DNA from 3 places in the Frankia sp. CcMO1 genome. Region 3 is predicted to be linked to each of the others. Evidence: predicted binding sites of a transcription regulator. Region 3 holds the regulator's gene; each other region holds the start of a gene.
What was found. Region 3 encodes LexA, which represses DNA repair genes until DNA is damaged. Its sites were predicted from a motif close to CGAACNNNNGTTCG; they were not measured.

Region 1 (4,215 bases), on a different contig from region 3:
CGCCGAGCGCGCGGCCGAGTTCGGCGGGTCGGCCTGGGGCGTCGCCATGCCAGAAGGGGAGCCGACCGGGCCGTCCCGGAGCCGGCGTCACCAGGACCCGGTCGGCGGTGATCTCCTCGATGCGCCAGCCGGATGAGCCGAGGAGCACCACGTCGCCGACCCGCGACTCGTAGACCATCTCCTCGTCGAGTTCCCCGACCCGGCTGGAGCGCTCCCCGACGAGGAAGACGCCGAACATGCCCCGGTCGGGAATGGTGCCTCCGCTGGTCACGGCGAGCCGCTGGGCGCCCGGGCGGGCGGTGAGGATCCCGGTGACGCGGTCCCAGGTGATGCGGGGGCGCAGCTCGGCGAACGCGTCGGAGGGGTAGCGGCCGGCGAGCATGTCCAGGACCGCCTCGAAGGCGGAGGCCGGCAGCGTCGCGAACGTCGCGGTGCGTCGGACCAGCGCGCCGAGCTCGTCGACGTGCCAGTCCTCCATCGCCGTCATTGCCACGATCTGCTGGGCCAGCACGTCGAGGGGGTTGCGCGGGTACCGCAGCCGCTCGATCGCCCCCGAGCGCATCCGCTCGGCGACCATGGCGCATTCGAGCAGGTCGCTGCGATGCTTCGGGATGATGACGCCGCGACTGGTGGCGCCGACCTGGTGGCCCGCGCGGCCGGTGCGCTGCATCCCGGCGGCGACGCTTGGCGGGGACCCGATCTGCACGACCAGGTCGACGGCTCCCATGTCGATGCCGAGTTCCAGGCTGGAGGTCGCGACGACCGCGGGCAGCCGGCCAGCCTTGAGATCCTCCTCGATTCCGGCCCGTTGCTCCCGGCTCACGCTGCCGTGGTGGGCCCGCGCGATCTCCGGCCACGCCGTGCCGCCGCCCTGACCCGAGGCGCCCATCAACGCCGCGGGTGACGTCCGGCTGGCTTCCCCCGGCCCGTCCCCGGCCACGGATTCGCCCGCGGCGGTGGCCGCGGCGAGCCGTTCGGCGTACAGCTCGTTCAGCCGGGCGCAGAGCCGCTCCGCGAGCCGGCGCGAGTTGGCGAAGACGATGCTGGCGGAATGGGCCAGCACGAGGTCGAGGACATGCTGCTCGACCGCCGGCCAGATCGACGCTCGGTGCGGGGCGGAGGCCGCCGAGCCGTCCGGGGACCCGTCGAGGAGCTGTCCGCCGAGCCGGGTCATGTCCTCGACCGGCACCACGACGTCGATCTGGAGGGTCTTGGCCGCGGGGGGGCGGACCACCGCCACCGGGGCCGTTCCGCCCAGGAAGCGGGCGACCTCCTCGACCGGCCGCACCGTGGCGGACAGGCCGATCCGCTGGGCCGGGGTGTCCAACAGGGCGTCCAGACGCTCCAGGCTCAGCGCGAGGTGGGCGCCACGCTTGGTGCCCGCCACCGCGTGGACCTCGTCGACGATCACCGTCCGGACGCCGCGCAGCGACTCCCGCGCGGCACTGGTGAGGATGAGGAAGAGCGACTCCGGGGTGGTGATCAGGACGTCGGGGGGCCGGGCGCCGAAACCGCGCCGTTCGGCGGCGGGGGTGTCGCCCGACCGCAGACTCACGGTCACGTCCGGCTGGGGTAGACCGAGCCGTTGCGCGGCGGAGCGTATCCCCGCGAGCGGCGCCCGCAGGTTCCGTTCGACGTCGATGGCCAGCGCCTTGAGCGGGCTGACGTAGAGCACCCGGCAGCGCCGGGTGGGCTCGGCCGGCGGCGCCGAGCGGGCCAGCGTGTCCAGCGACCACAGGAAGGCGGCCAGCGTTTTCCCCGAACCCGTGGGTGCGACGACCAGCGCGTTGCCGCCGGTGCGAATCGCCTCCCACGCGCCCCGCTGGGCGGGGGTCGCGGCGGTGAAGGCCGCGCCGAACCAGCTCCGGGTCGGGGCGGAGAACGCCGTGAGCGGATCTGGCGGATCGGGGGAAGCGAAGCTGGGCACGTTGACCAGTCTGCGTCGAGGGACCGACAACTTTCCGCCGGTGTGGTTCAGGCCGGGCCCGCTGTGGGGCCCGGCCTCGACCCGGTCGTGGTTCCCGCGACCGTGGTTCCCCCCGACCGTGGTTCCGCCGGTGGGAACCCCAACCGGGGACCCCCGGCGGGGATCCCCGACCAGGACCCCCTTGGGTGGTCCCGTCCCGTCCGGACGGTGCACACTGGCGAAGTGCGGTTGACCGAGTTCTGGGCGAAGATGAACACACGGTTCGGTTCCGCGTACGCAGAGTCGTTTGCGCGTGATCATGTGTTGTCCGGTCTCGGTGGCGCGACGGTCGAGGTGGCCCTGGCCCGTGGTGACGACGCCAAGACCGTCTGGCGAACCGTGTGCGAGGAGTTCGATGTGCCGGCGCGGGATCGCTGAGCCACCGTCCGGTGTGTCGTCGGGTCGTCGAACGTATGTTCGTCTAGAGTCGTCCCTGTGCGGCTACTTGTCCACAGATCATCCTCGACCCTCGAAACTGTCGGACCCACGGCCTAACGTCATCCTCGTGGCCAAGACTCGACGACCTCAGCATGGAGTAACTCCAATGGCAGGACTCGACCGTGAGAAGGCGTTGGATAACGCCTTGGCGCAGATCGACAAGCAGTTCGGCAAGGGATCGGTCATGCGGTTGGGGGACGACACCAGGCCGCCGATCCAGGCCATCCCCACCGGTTCGATTGCTCTGGATGTCGCGCTCGGCATCGGCGGGCTGCCGCGGGGGCGCATCATTGAGATCTACGGCCCGGAGTCGTCCGGGAAGACGACCGTCGCCCTGCACGCGGTGGCGAACGCGCAGGCGGCCGGTGGTATCGCGGCGTTCATCGACGCCGAGCATGCGCTCGACCCCGAGTACGCGGGAAAGCTCGGCGTCGACACCGACGGTCTGCTGGTCTCCCAGCCGGATACCGGCGAGCAGGCGTTGGAGATCGCGGACATGCTCGTCCGGTCCGGCGCGCTGGACATCATCGTTATCGACTCGGTGGCCGCGCTGGTCCCGAGGGCCGAGATCGAGGGTGAGATGGGGGACAGCCACGTCGGCCTCCAGGCCCGCCTGATGTCCCAGGCCCTGCGCAAGATGACCGCGGCGCTGGCGAACTCCGGCACGACCGCGATCTTCATCAACCAGTTGCGCGAGAAGATCGGGGTGATGTTCGGCTCCCCGGAGACCACGACCGGTGGTAAGGCGCTGAAGTTCTATGCGTCGGTGCGCCTCGATGTCCGTCGTATCGAAACCCTCAAGGACGGCACGGAGGCCGTGGGTAACCGGACCCGCGTCAAGGTGGTGAAGAACAAGGTGGCGCCGCCGTTCCGGACCGCCGAATTCGACATCGTCTACGGAGGCGGTATCAGCCGGGAGGGTTCCCTGATCGACATGGGGGTCGAGCACGGCATTATTCGTAAGTCCGGTGCCTGGTACACCTACGACGGCGATCAGCTCGGCCAGGGCAAGGAGAACGCCCGGTCGTTTCTGCGGGACAACCCCGACCTGGCCAACGAGATCGAAAAGAAGATCAAGGAGAAGCTCGGCATCCTGCCCAGTCTCGAATCCGATGCCGTGGCGCCCGTCCCGGTCGATCTGTAGCCGATGGCAGGAGCAGATCCGGGGAATGTCGCGGCCGGTCCGTCGTTCGCCCGGACGGCCGTCGCGGCGGACGAAGAGCCGTGGCTGAAGGATCCGATCTCGGTCGCGCGGGAGATCTGTCTGCATCAGTTGGCGACCAGAGCGAGGAGTCGAGCAGAGCTTGCGGCGACCATGCGGCGACGAGGGGCCACCGATGAGATTGCCGGTGTGGTCCTCGACCGGTTGGCCGCCGTCGGTCTGATCGATGATGAGGCCTTCGCCGCCGCCTTCGTCTCCTCCGCTCGGGCCCGTCGTGGGCTGGGTAGGCAGGCCTTGGCCACAGAGCTGCGTAAGCGGGGAGTGGATCCGGGACACCGTCGAGGCCGCCCGCGAGCTCGTCCTTCGTCGGCTGCGGTCGATGGACCGCCTGCCCGAGCAGGTCCGTACCCGAAGGCTCCTCGCCATGCTGACCCGAAAGGGCTATCCGGTCGAACTGGCGGTCCGGGTCGTGAGCGAGCAAGTCGCTCAGGGGCTCGACGGCGGAGGTCGGATGGCCTGGGTGGTCGATGGCGACGAAGACGACGGCTCGGTGTGAGTGGTGGGGAGATTGAGCCTGGGCCGTCAATGCGCCCTTATTTCTTGACCAGGGATTGTGCGAGACCTAGTCTTTCTTGAAAGGTGACAGGAC
Region 2 (4,215 bases), on a different contig from region 3:
TCGATGACGCCCTGCCGATCCGCGGCGAGGGCGTCCCTCGCGGCGACCTGCCGGGGCTGGCCTCCTGACGGCTCGGCCGGTCGCGAGATCGCCGTACCATGGAAAACCGACCCACCCGCACGGGAACCATCCGGCGGGGTAGCCGGCATGCAGGTGCCAGACATGCCGGTACCCCGCGGCCCTGGCGACCCGACCCAGCGAAAAGAGACGGCACATCATGCCCGAGGGCCAGACTGCCCCCGCCGCCGGCCCGGCGATCGACTCCGCCCGGCAGGCCGGTACCGCCCGCGTCAAGCGCGGCATGGCGGAGATGCTCAAGGGCGGCGTGATCATGGATGTGGTCACCGCCGAGCAGGCCCGCATCGCCGAGGACGCCGGCGCTGTCGCGGTGATGGCGCTGGAGCGGGTTCCCGCCGACATCCGGGCGCAGGGTGGGGTGGCGCGGATGAGTGACCCCGACATGATCTTGGAGATCATCGAGGCGGTCTCCATCCCGGTCATGGCCAAGGCCCGGATCGGGCATTTCGTCGAGGCACAGGTGCTGCAGGCGCTCGGGGTGGACTACGTCGACGAGTCCGAGGTCCTCACGCCCGCCGACCCGCACCACCACATCGACAAGTGGCGCTTCACGGTGCCGTTCGTCTGCGGGGCCACCAACCTGGGGGAGGCACTGCGCCGGGTCGCCGAGGGCGCGGCGATGATCCGCTCCAAGGGTGAGGCGGGCACCGGCGAGGTGTCCAACGCCGTGGTGCACATGCGTACCATCCGGGCGGAGATCGCCCGGCTGTCGGGACTGCCCGCCGAGGAGCTCTACACGGCGGCCAAGGAGCTGCGCGCCCCGGTCGAGCTGGTCGCCGAGGTGGCCCGGCTCGGCCGGCTGCCCGTCGTGCTGTTCACCGCCGGCGGTATCGCCACTCCGGCGGACGCGGCGCTGATGATGCAGCTCGGCGCGGACGGGGTGTTCGTCGGGTCCGGGATTTTCAAGTCCGGGGACCCGGCGCGCCGCGCCCGGGCCATCGTCGAGGCGACCACCATGTTCAAGGACCCCGACGTTCTGGTGAAGGTCTCCCGGGGCCTCGGCGAGGCGATGGTGGGCATCAACGTCACCGAGCTTCCCCCGGAAGCCCGCTACGCCGACCGCGGCTGGTGAGTGGCCCGCGGATCGGCATCCTCGCGTTGCAGGGGGATGTGCGCGAGCATGCCCGGGCGCTCACCGAGGCCGGCGCGCGGCCGGTGGCGGTGCGCCACGCGGTGGAGCTTGCCGAGGTCGACGGGCTCGTCCTGCCCGGGGGTGAATCCACCACGATCGGCCGGTTGCTGCGCGTGTTCGAGCTGTTGGAGCCGTTGCGGGCGGCGGTGGCCGCGGGGTTGCCCGTGTTCGGTTCGTGTGCTGGCATGATCCTGCTCGCGCGGGACGTCGTGGGCGGCCGGCCGGATCAACCACTGATCGGCGGACTGGACATCGTCGTCCGGCGTAACGCCTTCGGCCGGCAGGTGGACTCGTTCGAGGCACACCTCGAGGTCGTCGGGGTGGCGGGGCCACCTGTGCACGCGGTCTTCATCCGGGCACCATGGGTAGAAAAGGCAGGAGACGCGGTCGAGGTCCTGGCCCGTGTCGCCGAGGCGCCGGTGGCGGTCCGCCAGGGGCCGCTGCTGGCCACCGCGTTCCATCCGGAGCTGACCGGTGATGCCCGGGCGCACCGGCTATTCGTCGACAGCGTCCGATCGTCCGGGTCCGGTCGATGATCGGGCGCAAGAGAGGCAGGTCATGAGCGGCCACTCCAAGTGGGCGACCACCAAGCACAAGAAGGCGGTCATCGATGCCCGCCGGGGCAAGCTGTTCGCCAAACTGATCAAGACGGTCGAGGTGGCGGCCAAGACGGGCGGCGGAGACCCCGCGGGCAATCCGACCCTCGCCGACGCCATCGCCAAGGCGAAGTCGCAGTCCGTGCCGAACGACAACATCGAACGGGCCGTCAAGCGGGGTTCCGGCGAGCTCGCCGGTGGGGTGAACTACGAGGACATCACCTATGAGGCGTACGGCCCGGGCGGGGTGGCGATCCTCGTGGAGTGCCTGACCGACAACCGTAACCGGGCGGCGTCGGATGTCCGGGTGGCGATCACCCGTAACGGCGGCACGGTGGCCGACCCGGGGTCGGTGTCGTACCTGTTCAACCGCAAGGGTGTCGTGCTTATCGAGAAGACCGCCGGCCTCACCGAGGACGACGTACTGCTCGCCGTGCTCGACGCCGGCGCGGAGGAGGTCAACGACGTCGGGGAGGCCTTCGAGGTGGTCTCCGAGGCGACCGATCTGCACGCCGTGCGGGTGGCCGCCACCGGCGCCGGCCTGGCGGTCACCTCCGCGGACATCTCCTGGCTGCCGAGCGTGAGCGTGCCGCTGGAGGCCGAACCCGCCGCCAAGGTCCTCAAGCTCATCGAGGCGGTTGAGGATCTCGATGACGTCCAGAACGTCTGGTTCAATGCCGACATCTCCGACGACGTGATGGAGCTAGTCGGCAGCTGATCGTCTTCTCAGGCGATCTGTTGGGCGTGTCGTGGATGTCCGGTTGCGTCGCCGCCCCTAGATTCGAACGAATGTTCTTGTGAACGTGCGGTCGGGAGGGTGGATGCGGGTGCTGGGGGTCGATCCCGGGCTGACCCGGTGTGGCCTGGGGGTCGTCGACGGTGGCCTCGGTGTCCGGGCCCGCCTGGTCGAGGTGGGGGTGGTGCGCACCCCCGCCACCGCCGAGGTCGCCGAACGGTTGTGCGCTGTGTCCGACGGCATCGACGCCTGGCTCGATCGCACCCGTCCGGAGGCGGTCGCGGTTGAGAAGGTCTTCAGCCAGGCGAACATGCGTACCGTGATGGGTACCGCGCAGGCCGGGGCGGTCGCCATCATGCTGGCCGCCCGGCGGGGCCTGCCGGTGGGTCTCTACACGCCCAGTGAGGTGAAGGCCGCGGTGACCGGCAGCGGCCGGGCGGACAAGGCGCAGGTCAGTTTTATGATCACCAGGTTGCTCGGGCTGACCGAGGCGCCACGCCCGGCCGATGCGGCGGACGCCCTCGCGTTGGCGCTCTGCCACCTGTGGCGCGGGCCGGCGCTGGCCCGGTTCCGTTCCGCCGCGCCGGGCGGATCCACCTGATGATCGCGTCGTTGGCCGGCACGGTCACCGCGCTGACCCCGCTGTCCGCCGTCATCGAGGTCGGCGGGGTGGGCCTGCTCGTCCACTGCTCGCCGTCGACGCTGTCGCGGCTGCGGGTGGGGGAGTCCGCCTCCCTCGCCACCACCCTGATCGTGCGCGAGACCGAGCTGACCCTCTACGGCTTCGCCGACGCCGATGCGCGCGACGTTTTCGAGATCCTGCAGAGCGCGGCCGGGGTCGGGCCCAAGCTCGCCCAGGCCGTGCTCGGAGTGCACGATCCCGACACGGTGCGCCGCGCCGTTGCCGAGGAGGATCTCGCGGTGCTGACGAAGGTCCCCGGTATCGGGCGCAAGGGTGCGCAGCGCATCGTCCTGGACCTGCGGGACCGGCTCGGTCCGCCGAGTGGTGGTGCGCCGCTGCCCGGCCCGCGCCCGACGCCGGGACCGGAACCGGTGCCGGCCGATGCCGTCGGGGTCGCGGCGACCGTGCGGGAGGCGCTGGTGGGCCTGGGCTACTCGGGTCGTGAGGCCGACGACGCCGTGTCGCGGGCGCTCGTGGTCCTGGCCGCGCCCGCCGGCGAGGGCGCCGCTGCGGGTGGCGAGCGTGCCGTCCCGGGCGAGGGAGACGTCCCGGGCAAGGAAGGTGCCCCGGGTTTCCGGGCCGGGGCCGGCGCGGGAACCGGCGGCGCCCCGCCCGACGCCGCGGCACTGCTGCGCGCGAGCCTCGCCGTGTTACGCAGGTGAGGGCCGTTATGACGCCGCTAGGCGGCGCGCGGCCGCGTCGGGCGCTGGTCAGCCGGGGCGAGGGTAGTCGGGGCGGCGGTCAGCCGGAGCGGGGGTACGCCGGGGGGCGGGGGTACGCGGAGGTGGGACATGAGTGACGACGGCCTGGTGTCCGCCGCGGCGAGTCCCGAGGAGTGCGCCTTCGAGGCCGGGTTGCGTCCGCGCACCCTGGCCGAGTTCGTCGGCCAGCGTAAGGTGCGCGAGCAGCTTACGATCATGCTCGAGGGGGCACGGGCGCGCGGTCGCCCGCCGGACCACGTCCTGCTGTCGGGCCCGCCCGGTCTGGGTAA
Region 3 (4,215 bases):
TCCGGACGCCGGTCCGCCGTCGTCCGCGTGGTGTCCGGGGGAGTCGGGCGGCCCGAGCTGTCCCAGATCGTCGCGGCGAGGCGGCGGGCCCGTCTCTCGTGGTACTCGTGGTACACGGCGCAGACGCTACGCCGGCGGAGCGGCAAAACGGTTCGCGATCGACGTGGTGGCGTGGGACCCTGGTTGGCGACGGGATTCGCCGGGAAACGAGGGGGGAGACGCGCCACGAGCGTGGCAGGGTCTTCCGGACCGGCGGATCCTCCTCGGGCCACCGGGTCGTGGGGCCCGGCCGGAGCAAGCGGCACGGAATGATCGCGGAATGGTGCGGTAACGGGCCGCGTTGAGAACGGATGGTATGACACTTCCTGCTGACGCCTTCGATGCGTCCACTCTCGACAGATCCCTCATCAAGCTGACTGGCGCCGATCCGTCTTACCTGCCGAACTTCTTCGACGATTCTGGGGACGGTTTCGACCTGGAGGATCGCGCCGCGTTGCGGCGGGTTCCCGGTCTCGCCACCGAGCTCGACGACGTCACCGAGGTCGAGTACCGGCAGCTGCGGCTGGAGCGTGTCGTCCTCATCGGCGTATGGACGTCGGGTTCCCTGCGGTCGGCCGAGAGCTCCATGGCGGAGCTCGCGGCGCTCGCCACGACCGCCGGTTCGGTGGTGCTCGACGCGCTCGTGCAGCGCCGCGATCGGCCGGATGCCGCGACCTACGTCGGTTCGGGCAAGGCGCGCGAGCTCGCCGAGGTCGTCGCGGCGACCGGCGCGGACACGGTGGTCTGCGATGGCGAACTCACCCCGGGTCAGCTGCGGCAGCTGGAGGAGGTCGTCAAGGTAAAGGTCATCGACCGGACGGCCCTCATCCTGGACATCTTCGCCCAGCACGCGACCTCTCGAGAGGGCAAGGCCCAGGTCGAGCTCGCGCAGTTGCAGTACATGCTGCCCCGGCTGCGTGGGTGGGGTGAGTCGATGTCGCGGGCCGCGGCCAGCGGCGGCGGCCGGGCGCCCATCGGTACCCGTGGTCCCGGTGAGACGAAGATCGAGACCGACCGTCGGCGGCTGCGGGCCAGGATGGCGCGGTTGCGCTGCGAGCTCGCCGCGATGACGACCGTGCGGGAGACCAAGCGTTCCGCCCGGCGGCGGGGCGAGGTCCCCAGCGTGGCGATCGCCGGTTACACCAACGCCGGTAAGTCGTCGCTGCTCAACCGGCTGACCGGCGCGGGTGTCCTAGTCGAGGACGCGCTGTTCGCCACCCTCGATCCGACCGTGCGGCGGGCGACCCTGCCGGACGGCCGGGCCTTCACCCTGACCGACACCGTCGGATTCGTCCGGCATCTGCCGCATCAGATTGTCGAGGCGTTCCGCTCGACGCTGGAAGAGGTCGCCGATGCCGATCTCATCCTGCACGTTGTGGACGGATCATCGCCGGATCCGGCCGCGCAGATCTCCGCCGTGCGCGAGGTTCTCAACGACATCGACGCGGGCGGTGTTCCCGAGCTGATCGTCGTCAACAAGGTGGACGCCGTGGAGCCGACGGTCGTCGCGGGGCTGCGCCAGCTCGCCCCAGACGCCGTGTTCGTCTCGGCACGCACGGGCGAGGGGCTGGCCGCGCTGGTCGACGCGCTCTGTGCCCGGGTGCCGCATCCCGACGTGGAGATGCGCGTGCTCGTGCCCTACAGCCGGGGCGACCTGGTCTCCCGGGTGCACGCGAACGGCGAGGTGCTCACGCTGGAGCACACCGAGACCGGTACCCGGCTGTCCGCCCGGGTCTCCCCGGGACTCGCGGCGGAGCTGCACGCCTACCGGGCCTGAGCCCAGGAGCGATCAAACGCGAGGCAACCCGGCCGGCCACCCGATGGGCGGCCGGCCGATCCACGTCAAACCCTGCGGAGCACAGCCACGATCCGGCCGAGGATGGTCGCATCCTCACCGGCGATGTCGGCGAAGGCCGGGTTCTCCGGATGTAGCCAGATCTTGCCGTCCCGAACCCGCAGGCGCTTGACCGTCGCCTCCCCGTCGATCATTGCGGCGACGATCTCCCCGTTGTCCGCGACCGGCTGCTGGCGGACGACCACCCAGTCACCGTCGCAGATCGCCGCATTGATCATCGAGTCGCCGACGACTCGGAGCAGGAACAGAGTGCCCTCGCCGACGATCTCCCTGGGTAGCGGGAAGACGTCCTCGACCGCCTGCTCGGCCAGGATCGGGCCACCGGCGGCGATTCGGCCCAGCACCGGCACGTAGGCGGCGTCCGACTTGCTTCCTTCGGTGGTGCCCGGCGCCGCCTCACCGATGATGGGAATCGTGCCCGCCACCGTCGTCGCGCCCGCGTCCGCATCCGCGCGCCGCCGGGGGTGCTCGACGGTCAGCACCTCCATCGCTCTCGGGCGGTTCGGGTCCCGCCGCAGGTAGCCCTTCTCCTCGAGCACCTTGAGCTGGTGAGCCACACTACTGGTGCTGGTGAGGCCGACCGCCTCACCGATCTCCCGCACGCTGGGCGGATATCCGCGCCGCTCCACCGCGGCCCGGATGACCTCTAGCACCTTGCGCTGCCGGGGGGTCAGGCCCGCGTCCGCGGGGCCTTCGGGAAAGGCTCGCACGTTGCCGCGGGTTCCGCCCCGGCGCGTACCCCTGCCTTGGCTAGTCATCGCTTACCGCTCTCCTCGTCGCGTTTTTCTTCCGCCGTGCGGCCACCGGCCGGCCGGTGGCCGCACGGCGGACCGTCCCGCTCCGGAAGCCGTCACCCACCGACTCGCCGCTGTCCGTGACCGAGGGAAACCGCCCGGTTCACACCCGATCGACTCGACGGTAACCGGCGGGTCGCAGAATCTCAAACGTCTGTTCGAGCGTGTTCCTGGCGGTTTCCGGTTCCCGATGCGACAATCGACCACGCGTTCGATCGAACGAAGGTTCGATCTTCGGCGTTCGGTGTCGTCGGAACGGGAGGGTGCCATGGGATCCGCACACAGGGCGCGGGTCGTCGACCTGTCGACGGCCAGGGACCGGGCGGGTCGCCGGCCGGCGGGATACCCGCCGGGTCGCCCGCCCGCACCCCCGCCGCTCCGGCTGACCCGGCGGGGTCGGGTGGTGGTGGTATCGATTGTCGTGGCGATTGTCGTGGCGATTGTCGTGGCGGTAGCAATCATGATCATGCCTGGGGTGTCGATCGCCGGGCCGGATGCCGCGGAGGCGCCGCGGCGCCATCTGGTCGTGCCGGGGGAGACGCTGTGGGCGGTGGCGGTGGCGCTCGACGAGAGCGCCGACACCCGGGTCGTGGTGGACCGGCTGATGCGGCTGAACCACCTGCGGTCGCCGCTGATCACCCCGGGCCAGTCGCTACTCCTTCCCTGACGCCCGGCTTCCCCGGCTTCCCGGGTCCACGAGTGTCTCGGCGCGGGGGCTCGCGCGCCGTCGTCTTTCGTCGACGTGCGGTGCGGACCACACGGACCATACGGGGGTGCTGTCCCCATCTCTGGGGCCGTGCGCTACCGTGGACACAACATCTGGTGCTTACCGGGGTGTAAGTCATCCACAGGTTGTTCCACAGGTCTTCCACGGGGAGCTGGCGGTCCATCCACAAGGTGGTCCGTCCGGCGTGGATGCCGGGTCCTCAACGGTGTCCCGTCGTCCCCGGTCCGGGGCGGTCGGCTCCGGCGCGGGCGAAGGAGGCGTAGCGCGTGCGGTGCCCGTTCTGCCGGCATCCGGACAGTCGCGTCGTCGACAGTCGGGAGGCCGAGGAGGGTTCGGCGATCCGCCGCAGGCGGTCCTGCCTGTCCTGCGGTCGCCGGTTCACTACGATGGAGGAGGCGTCCCTTCAGGTTCGCAAGCGCAGCGGGGCGGCCGAGCCGTTCAGCCGGGCCAAGGTCATCGCCGGTGTCCGCAAGGCCTGCCAGGGCCGGCCGGTGCGGGATGATGATCTCGCGCTTCTGGCGCAGCGGGTAGAGGATGCCGTCCGCTCGTCGGGGTCGGCGGAGGTGCCCGCGGAGGCGATCGGCCGGGCGATCCTCGGTCCGCTCCGTGAGCTCGACGAGGTGGCTTATCTCCGCTTCGCCTCGGTGTATCTGGCCTTCGAGTCGTTGACCGACTTCGAATCCGCGATCGTCGCGTTGCGCTCCGAGGCCGCCGGACCTCCCACCATGCGGGATGGACCAGCTCGACCGGTCCCGCGCGGCGCCGTCGATGCCTCGCCGGTGACCGGCACCCAGCAGGTG

Region 1: a site for LexA is predicted at 2,373-2,386, ahead of recA (recombinase RecA). Genes of this name have one in related genera too.
Region 2: a site for LexA is predicted at 2,589-2,602, ahead of ruvC (crossover junction endodeoxyribonuclease RuvC). Genes of this name have one in related genera too.

The regions. Positions count from the first base shown of each region.
Region 1 covers NZ_CDWTMG010000075.1:1,327-5,541, reverse strand. The annotation lists partial or broken gene AC08OU_RS11620 (ATP-dependent helicase) at 1-1,957, opposite strand, end outside; gene AC08OU_RS11615 (DUF3046 domain-containing protein) at 2,150-2,344, shown strand; gene recA (recombinase RecA) at 2,511-3,548, shown strand; partial or broken gene AC08OU_RS11605 (recombination regulator RecX) at 3,552-3,848, shown strand; gene AC08OU_RS11600 (hypothetical protein) at 3,793-4,122, shown strand.
Region 2 covers NZ_CDWTMG010000017.1:9,723-13,937, reverse strand. The annotation lists gene AC08OU_RS04235 (hypothetical protein) at 1-68, shown strand, start outside; gene pdxS (pyridoxal 5'-phosphate synthase lyase subunit PdxS) at 218-1,150, shown strand; gene pdxT (pyridoxal 5'-phosphate synthase glutaminase subunit PdxT) at 1,147-1,746, shown strand; gene AC08OU_RS04220 (YebC/PmpR family DNA-binding transcriptional regulator) at 1,769-2,524, shown strand; gene ruvC (crossover junction endodeoxyribonuclease RuvC) at 2,628-3,143, shown strand; gene ruvA (Holliday junction branch migration protein RuvA) at 3,143-3,886, shown strand; gene ruvB (Holliday junction branch migration DNA helicase RuvB) at 4,016-4,215, shown strand, end outside.
Region 3 covers NZ_CDWTMG010000022.1:11,652-15,866, forward strand. The annotation lists gene AC08OU_RS05150 (helix-turn-helix domain-containing protein) at 1-116, opposite strand, end outside; gene hflX (GTPase HflX) at 356-1,816, shown strand; gene lexA (transcriptional repressor LexA) at 1,882-2,652, opposite strand; gene AC08OU_RS05165 (LysM peptidoglycan-binding domain-containing protein) at 2,957-3,355, shown strand; gene nrdR (transcriptional regulator NrdR) at 3,682-4,215, shown strand, end outside.